2 regions of the Dietzia sp. Die43 genome follow, and region 2 is predicted to be linked to the other one. Evidence: riboswitches for the same ligand, from Rfam matches in the RefSeq annotation. Region 2 holds a riboswitch; the other holds the start of a gene.
What was found. A riboswitch is a leader RNA that binds a small molecule or an ion and turns the genes downstream of it on or off. The one in region 2 is predicted to bind cyclic di-AMP.
Positions count from the first base shown of each region.

Region 1: another riboswitch for cyclic di-AMP. It lies ahead of NR111_RS14815 (C40 family peptidase); the one in region 2 lies ahead of NR111_RS02970 (transglycosylase family protein).

Region 1 covers NZ_JALJRF010000018.1:12,998-17,279, forward strand. The annotation lists gene NR111_RS14805 (DEDD exonuclease domain-containing protein) at 1-1,400, opposite strand, end outside; gene NR111_RS14810 (hypothetical protein) at 1,564-1,773, shown strand; cyclic di-AMP (ydaO/yuaA leader) riboswitch at 1,853-2,001, shown strand; gene NR111_RS14815 (C40 family peptidase) at 2,014-2,625, shown strand; gene NR111_RS14820 (NlpC/P60 family protein) at 3,059-3,982, shown strand; gene NR111_RS14825 (glycosyltransferase family 4 protein) at 4,119-4,282, shown strand, end outside.
Region 2 covers NZ_JALJRF010000003.1:22,576-26,857, forward strand. The annotation lists gene NR111_RS02960 (helicase-associated domain-containing protein) at 1-894, opposite strand, end outside; gene NR111_RS02965 (hypothetical protein) at 997-1,197, shown strand; gene NR111_RS02970 (transglycosylase family protein) at 1,295-1,930, opposite strand; cyclic di-AMP (ydaO/yuaA leader) riboswitch at 1,939-2,096, opposite strand; gene NR111_RS02975 (hypothetical protein) at 2,278-2,565, opposite strand; gene NR111_RS18445 (cold-shock protein) at 2,681-3,082, shown strand; gene NR111_RS02985 (DUF2771 family protein) at 3,091-3,600, opposite strand; gene NR111_RS02990 (MFS transporter) at 3,597-4,282, opposite strand, start outside.

The DNA of each region.
Region 1 (4,282 bases), on a different contig from region 2:
AGTCCGTCGATGACCGGCATCGGTGCCGCTCCCGGCGGGACGACGCCGGATCCGGCGAGTCGACCGTGGCGCACCACCGCGACCGCCCACGTCCGGCGCGGCGCCGGCTGTGCGAGAACGATCTCGGGCAGCGATGCCGTTGCGGCGAGTTCCTGCCGTCGGGAGAGGACCCGCACGAGGGCTGCGGTCCTGTCGCGGAGCCTGGCCGCGCGTTCGAACGCGCCCTCGGCCGCGAGTACCTCCACGCGGTCGACCAGATCCCGCAGGGGACCGGAGTCCCGTCCCTCCGCCAGCGCCGCCCAGCGATCGGATCCCGGGGCGGTGCCGAACACGCCGAGGAGGTCCTCCCAGGCGGCCCGGGCGTCCTCGGCGCGCCGGAAGGGCCCGATGGCGGCGGGGTCGTCCGGGGTTCGCACGACCTTCGGGCGGGTGGCGCGGCCGGTGGGGGGCGTGAGCCACCAGCCGCGGCGAGGGCTCCGCGACCGGGTGTTGAACGGGGGTTGAAGCGAGTCGATGAGCTGTTCCTCGACGGTCCACGCCTCGAGGAGGTGGGCGCACGCGACCGAGTCGATCGAGTCGGCCAGCCCGACCATGGTGCGCATCCGTCCGCGCGTGTCACCGCCGGAGTAGTAGGACCGGGCCCGTCTGCGGACCGCGCCGGACGAGCCGACGTACAGGGCGCCACCGGCGTCGTCCCGGAACACGTAGACACCGGGCCCCTCGGTCAATGACCCGGTCATGGCGGCCCGCCGCCTCACCTCCGGGGAGAGGCGACCGTCGTAGGCCCGTAACTCCGACAGGGTCGAGACCCCGCAGTCGCCGACCCGCGAGATCAGTGCGTGGAGCACGTCGACCGTGGCGCGGGCGTCCTGCAGGGCCCGGTGATTGGGCTCCACGGTGGCCCCCAGGTGCGCGGCGAGGACTCCCAACCGGTGGCCTCGTGTCTCCCCGCGGTGCAGCACCCGCCTCGCGAGAGCCAGGGTGCAGACCGACGGGGGATCGGGCCACGGGTGCCCGGTCGACGCGGCGGCGGCCCGCAGGAACCCCAGGTCGAACCGCGCGTTGTGGGCGACGAGGACGGCCCCGCGGGAGAATTCGAGAAACGTCGACATCACCTCGCCGAGACTCGGGGCACCGACGAGGTCGTCCGGAGCTATCCCGGTCAGTCTGCTGATGTGGCCGGGCAGGGCACCGTCGATCGAGACGAACGTCGACAGCTCCGCCTGCACCTCGCCGCCCCGAACGCGTACCGCGCCGATCTCGGTGATCTCGTCGCTTCCGGTCCGGGTGCCCGTCGTCTCCAGGTCGACCACGACGAACGTGACGTCGGACAGCAGAGGCTCGAGATCGTCGAAAGCTGCCTGCACCCCGGTCGAGACGGGGGAGGGGGATCGGGGCATGCCGGAGACGGTAGCCCCGCCCTCCGACACGGCCGGCCCCGCCGTGGTTGTCGGACCTTGTCCCTAGGGTGCCCCGCAGTACGACCACCCCGGGCCCGGATCGCGGCTCGATAACGAACGGGCAACACGCCCAGGACGAAGTGTGAGGTAGATCATGTTCACGATGGACTGCGTGCGATGTCCCGCGGGGCCCGCCGCATGTGACGGGTGCATCATCGCCGTTCTCGACGCCGGAAAACCGCAGGTGGACGAGCTTTCTCCGGAGTCGTGCGGCTACGTTCTGGACCCGGAGGTCCGCGAGGCGATCGACATCCTCCGCGAGGTCGGAATGGTCTCCACGGTCGAGATTCTGGGGGCTGACGTCGCCGCGTGAGCGATGAACTGGACTTCGACGAGACGGTTTCGTAACCTTTTCGAGACCTCGGAAGTCATCGCCAGCCTGCCGGCGGGGAGCCGGGGTCACACCTAAGCGCCGAAGGGCGCACCGGGGAACCAGGATCCACTGGGGTGAATCGCACGAGGGCCTACAGGTCCGAAGCGTAGGACAGACTTCCGTGTCCGAACCCGTCAGCTAACCCGGTCGGTGCCGCAGGAAGAAAGAGGAACAATCTTCGTGGGAGCCCACAGCATCAAGACCAGCTCGACCGGCCGTCGTGTCGCCGCCGCAGGCCTGCTCGCAGCCGGGGCCGCTGTCGCCGGTTCCGGGACCGCCGCCGCCGCACCCATTACCGTCGACGTCCCCGTGGAGCTGCGGCTGCCCGGCGTGCCGAACCAGGTCTCGTTCGACCTGCCGGAGGGCATCGAGCTCCCGGCCGGCCTGGCCCAGGCCCAGGCCCAGGCGGCGCCCGTCGAGTTCGCCGCCCCCGCGCCAGTGGTCTCGACCGGCCAGCGCATCCTCGACGCCGCCACCACCCGGGTCGGCTCGCCCTACGTCTGGGGCGCTACCGGCCCCAACTCGTTCGACTGCTCCGGTCTGACCTCGTGGGCCTACAAGGAGGCGGGGATCTCCATCCCGCGCACCAGCCAGGCCCAGATCGGCGGCGGCACCCAGGTCTCCAAGGCCGACCTGCAGCCCGGCGACATCGTCGCCTTCTACAGTGGCGCCAGCCACGTCGGGATCTACGCCGGCAACGGCCAGGTCGTCCACGCCCCGTACTCGGGCACCTCGGTGAGCTACGCGCCGGTGGACTCCATGCCGTTCTACGGTGCGACCCGCTACTACTGAGTCGGGTCGCTCCCCGAACCTCCGCAGACCCCGTCGGCGTCCGGTCTCGAACCGGTCACCGGCGGGGTCTGTCGTCTGTAACATCCCCTCTCGGGTACCCGATTCCACCGTAGGCGTCGGCTGGGCGCCCGCGCCCTGCGTGACCCGGATCCGAGAGTTCGACGACACCAGATGACCCGCAGCCTCAGGGTGCTCGCGATCGCAGCGACCGTGACCACCTCGTTGACCCTCGGTCCCGCGCCGGCCGGAGCGCAGACCACCACCCCGGACCGGTCGTCGCCAACCGCGACCACGGCGCCTGTCCCGGGTCCGGTTACCCCGCCTGATCAGGTGTCGACTTCTCCCGCTCCGTCGTCGACCGCTTCCGTCTTCCCCCGCTCCGTCGCAGACTGCACCGTCCACCACGCCGTCCGCCACAGCGGTGCCCGGCGAGATGAGCGAGGACCTGGCGGAGCTGGCCCGGTTGTCCGAGGAGGCGGGAGCATTGGGGGAGCAGCTCCACCTCGCGCGCGGGGAACTGGACCGCGCCAACGGGGAGCGCGTCCGCCTCGAACGGGCCGCCGGGGTCGCAGCCGGACGGTCCGCCCTCGCGGACGGCACCGCGCGCCGGGACCAGTCCACCGTCGATCACCTCGCGACCATTCGGTACCGGGGCGGGGACACCGGCGCCACACGGGCGGCAGTGCTCGCCGAGAGCCCCCGGGACCTGGTCCACAGGCTCGACACGCTGCGCCGACTGTCCGGGGCCACCACGAGTGCACTGGACGCCTCCAGAGCTGCGTCCCGGGATGCGGTGCAGCTCAGGGAAGAGGCCGCGCGTTCCGCGGCCGAGGCCCGGGACGCGGCCCGCGTCGCGCAGGAGCGAACCGACGCGCTCGCCCGCCGAACCGAGGAGATGCGGGTACGGATGGATGAGGTCCGTCGCCGGGTCGACGCACTGTCGGACGCACAACGCGATCTCTGGATCGGCGGACCGGTGGTGCCGGAGGGGTACGTTGCCCCGCCGGTGGACGACGTCAATTCCGCGGCGCTCCGAGTCGCACTCTCCCGGCTGGGCGCGCCCTACTCGTGGGGCGCGACGGGCCCGTCCGAGTTCGACTGCTCCGGTCTCATGGTGTGGTCGTACGCGCAGGAGGGCAAGGCGCTGCCCCGGGCGAGCCAGGCGCAGGCGGTCGCGGGCGCCCCGGTGGCGATGAACGACATCCGGCCCGGTGACCTTGTCATCTACTTCCCCGGCGCCACCCACGTCGGGATGTACGCCGGCGACGGTCTGGTCCTGCACGCCCCGACCTACGGTGTGCCGGTCCGCCTCGAGCAGGTCGACGCGATGCCGATTCACGGGATCCGCCGCTACTGACCCCGGCCGACCCGGCCAAGCACGGCCGCCCCGCGCAGACACCGGCCGTCCCCGATCGCGCTCCGCCCCTTCCCGACGAGGACGACGCACCGGGCGGGGCCGAGGCGGGCCGGGTTGTGTGGCAGGCTCGGAGCCGATGACCAAGACGCTGTTGATCACCAACGACTACCCGCCGCGCCCGGGCGGGATCCAGTCGTACCTGGAGACGTATCTGAGCCACCTGGACCCGACGGACGTCGCGGTGCTCGCCTCGACGTTCCGGGGTGGCGAATCGGCGGAGTACGACGCCGCCAAGCCCTA
Region 2 (4,282 bases):
CTTGAGGGTGGCGGCCGGGGCGGTCGACAGAGCGGAGAGGACCGAGTCGCAGCGGTGCAGCAGTTCGAGGGCCGCGACACCGCCGGAGGCGTCGACCCGGCCCGCCCCGCCCGACGCCGCCCCGGCCCTCGGGGCGGCCCACGCAGGGGCGTGGAGCAGCGACGATCCCTCGTCCCGGGCGCCGTGGCGGGCCCGGTCCAGCGCGTGGGCACGGGGGACGACGACCTCGCCGTCGTCCCCACCGGTCACCTCCGCGAGTCCCGCGCCGGCCAGCTCGGTCGCGGCGGCACGCACCGGCTCCGACGCCCCGGCTCCGAGAGCCCCGACGGGGGTGCGCCCGCGGGCGATCGCCTCGAGCACCCCGACCGCCGGAGCCGACAGACCGCCCCAGGCGACGTCGAGGTCGGCGCCCGCGGGCTCGCCGGGGTGCGGCGCCACCACCGGGGCCGACCGGACGGCCACCGCCGTGACCGGCACCATCCGGACATGACCCTCCCCGCCCCAGAGCAGGGTGAGGTCGCGGAGACGGGCGACGGCGGCGTGGAAGACGGGCTCGTCGTCGTCGACACCCAACCGCCCCGACACCGCACCCAGCGGCACCGTCCCGGAATCGGCACCCACCGCGGCGGCGGTGGACAGGACCACGAGCTCCGGCCACGTCAGGGTCCCCAGCGCGCGGGCGGTGGACGCCGGCAACCGCAGCCTCGACGCGAGCACGTCGACCGAGGCCGGGGGAGGGGTGGCCACATCTGGACGCAACTCGCACACGCGGACGAGCGCGTCATCGGACAGTCCGGCCAGCCACGCGGGGAAGTCCGGCTCGTCGCCGGCGGCACCGGGGGAACCAGCACTGCGGGGGGCGACACGGCGGGAGGAGGCTCGGGAACTCGGCATGATCCGTCCCAGCCTAGTGAGATCGCGGCGGCGGTGAGGACCGTCCGGGTCCGATACGACCCGGATGCTGACGGGACGCCCGCGAGGTGAGACACTGGACACGTGGCTGCCAAGAAGAATCTGACCCATGACAACCCGGGATGGCCCGACGCCTCGTTCGGCGAGCACCCGGTGACCGAACTCGCCGCGCTGGTCGCGGGAGGCCTGTCCCCCTTCGGGCAGGAGACCTTCCCGCTGCCGCAGCATCGGCTGGGCTACCTCCACCCCGAGACGGTGGTCAACAGGACCGCCCGCACCCGCTGAGCGCGGCGCACTTACACACGAGAAAGGGCCGCCACTCCCCGCAGGGAGTGGCGGCCCTTTCTCGTGGTCCGTGGACCGGGGCTGCGCGGGTGACGCGTCAGTTGGCCAGGTAGGTGGCGAAGAAGCCGTCCACCAGGTCCTGGTTGCCGGCGTACGCGGCGTCGACGGCGTCGCGGTTGGCCTCGTAGGTGTCGGCGATCGGCAGGGCGATGCCGCGGCCCTCGGCGAAGGAGGACAGGGTCGCCACGTGCTCGGCTGCGGTGACCGCCTCCGGGGCGGCGGGCGCGGCCGGGGCGTGGGCACGCGGGGCCGGCGCGGGCGCCGGGTCGGACAGGTCACGCGGGGTCGGCGCGGAGTTCAGACCCAGCTTGGCCGAGCAGGCGGGCCAGGCGCCCCAGCCCTGACCGGCGAGGGTCTTCTCGGCGATCGCGATCTGCTGCTCGCGCGTGGCCTGGTTGGCCGTCGGGGCGTACTGCGTGCCGCCGTAGGCGGCCCAGGTGCTCGGCGAGAACTGCAGGCCACCGTGGTAGCCGTTGCCGGTGTTGATGCCCCAGTTGCCGCCCGCCTCACACTGGGCCAGGCGGTCCCAGTCGGAGTCGGGGGCGGCGTTGGCGGCCGGCGCGAGGGCCAGGCCGGCGGCGGAGAATGCGGTGCCCGCGAGCACGACCTTCACAGCGTTCCTGGGCGCTGAGGAGGGGGCGGCGGCACGGTGGCGTCCGGTGTAAGAGGTCATGTCGTCAGTCCTTTTCACTCTGTGCCTACGGGGTGAGCTGTCGGGTTCGGACGAGTGCGTCCGGCCGCCGGTGGCGGCTTCACCCCAAGGCGACCTGCGGCCGCCGGGCCCGTGGTGGGCCCTGTCGGGTCCCCCGTCCCCGCCCGGGTAATGGTCACTGTGGCATCGGCCGCTGGGCGGGGTTCGGTAGGTGCGTCCGATGCCGACTCGCTGACGAGTCTGCTACGAAACTGTAGCGGTCCGATGCCGGATCGTCACCATTCTGAAATAAACCGAGGCAGTGCAGGTCTGGCGAGGGTGCCGTTATCGGCTCGTTACCAGCGGTGTTCGCGGGAGGGTGTGGTTGATCACACCGAGGGTGGTCGCGAGCCGAGGATGGCGTAGAGCAGCCCCAGCAGGAACCCGACCGGCGTGAACAGCATCGCGCCGAGATACAGGATGGTCGGCGCGTCGCGGCCGAGCACGAACGGGGTCAGCGCCGCCGCGACGGTGAACAACACTCCGATCGAGAAGATGACGAGCGCCGTCACGAACAGGCCCCGGCGTCGTGGCCGCACGGGGTCGGCTGCCCGGGTGGACGCCGCGGCGTCAGGTGTCCAGGGGTCGTCGGCAGGGCGTCGATCGTCGGCGGTCACACGGGGAGGTTACCGCTCGCCTCGCGGTGGGCACCAACGCGCACGAGGGTAGTCTCGGGGCATCAGTCATGGTTGTCGGTCGCGTATCCCGCGTCCGGTCGGAAGGTGGTTCGCGGTGCCCAGCGGCAAGGTCAAGTGGTACGACGCGGAGAAGGGCTTCGGCTTCCTGTCCCAGGAGGGTGGCGAGGATGTCTACGTGCGGTCCGAGGCGCTGCCCGCGGGGGTCGAGACGTTGCGTCCGCGCCAGCGCGTGGAGTTCGACATGGTCTCCGGACGCCGCGGCCCCCAGGCGTTGCGCGTGGTGGTCCACGACGAGCCGACGGTCGCGGAGGAGCGGGCCCCGAGGAGCGGGCCCCGACGTTCGGCGGACGAGCTGCACGGGATGGTCGAGGACATGATCAAGGTGCTCGAGTCGACCGTCCAGCCCGAGTTGCGCCGTGGTCACCGGCCGGAGGCCAAGGTCTCGGGCCGGGTGGCGTCGGTGCTCCGCGCGGTCGCGCGCGAGCTGGACGCCTGACCCACGGATCAGTCGTCGTAGGTGAAGCGCACCGACCACTCGCCGTTGAGGATCGACTCCGACCCGTCAGCGGCATAGACGATCGCGACCGCACGGATGGCGAGGCCCTCGATCCGGCCCGCCTCCGGGGTGGTCACGGGCACCAGCAGCTGGCCCGGCCCGCCGGCCTCGACGGTGTAGTCGCGGGAGCCGTCGGCGCGGATCTCGTAGACGTCCATCGTCGACGCACGCAGCTCTCCGGGCAGCCGGACGGTGAGGATGTCCTCATCCTGCACCCGGAACTCGCCGACCGGATTGGTGAAGGTGTTCCCGTCCAGGTCGGTCGCGGTGAACGGCAGCACGGTCACCTGGCTGCGATCGCTCGCGACGGTCACCTCGGGTAGTGCACCGTATCGGGCCTCCGAACCCTGCCAGGCGCCGACGATCGCGGCGATCATGATGATCATCCACGCCGCGATCGCCCAGGTGATGGGACGGATACGGGAGCCGGTCGACGGGGTCTCGTTGCGGGAACTCACTCCCTCATTCTGCCGAGGGGCCGGGTGTCGGCCACACCCGGGTCGCGCGGCGGGCCCGGGAAGCGCGGCCTGTTGCCGCCTAGGCCGGGGACGAGGGTCGACCCGCGGCCGGTCAGGTGCGATTGCGCGAACATCAGGGCGCCGACCACGGCGATCACCGAGAACCCCACGGTGAAGTCGGTCGGCAGGAGGACGCCCAGTGCTCCGCCGAGGACCCACGCCACCTGCAGGGCGGTCTCGGAGCGACCGAAGGCCGAGGAGCGTGCGGCGTCCGGGATGTCCGTCTGGACCGACGCGTCGAGGGCGACCTTGCCCAGGGCGCTGCACACCGCCGCGACGAGCGCGAGGACGGCCGCGGCCCAGATGGTCCCGAGGAACGCGGCGACGACGGCCGTCGCCAGGGCCGCCCCCGCGGCCGTGCCGGCGATCCGTTCGGGCCGGCCCAGCGGGAGCCGCGCACCGACGGCGTTGCCGGTGAAGGTACCCAGCCCGCCGGCGGCGCCCGCCATCGCCAGGAGGCCGGCCTGCTCGATCGCGGTGGCGTCCTCCTGGGCCTTGGCCATGAACGCCAGGAACAGGGTGAGGAAGCCGGTCATGAAACGCAGGAGCGACACCGCCCACAGGTTCGCCAGGACGTTCCTGCCCAGCGGCCGCGTGAGGACCGCCCGGAGGTCACCGGTCA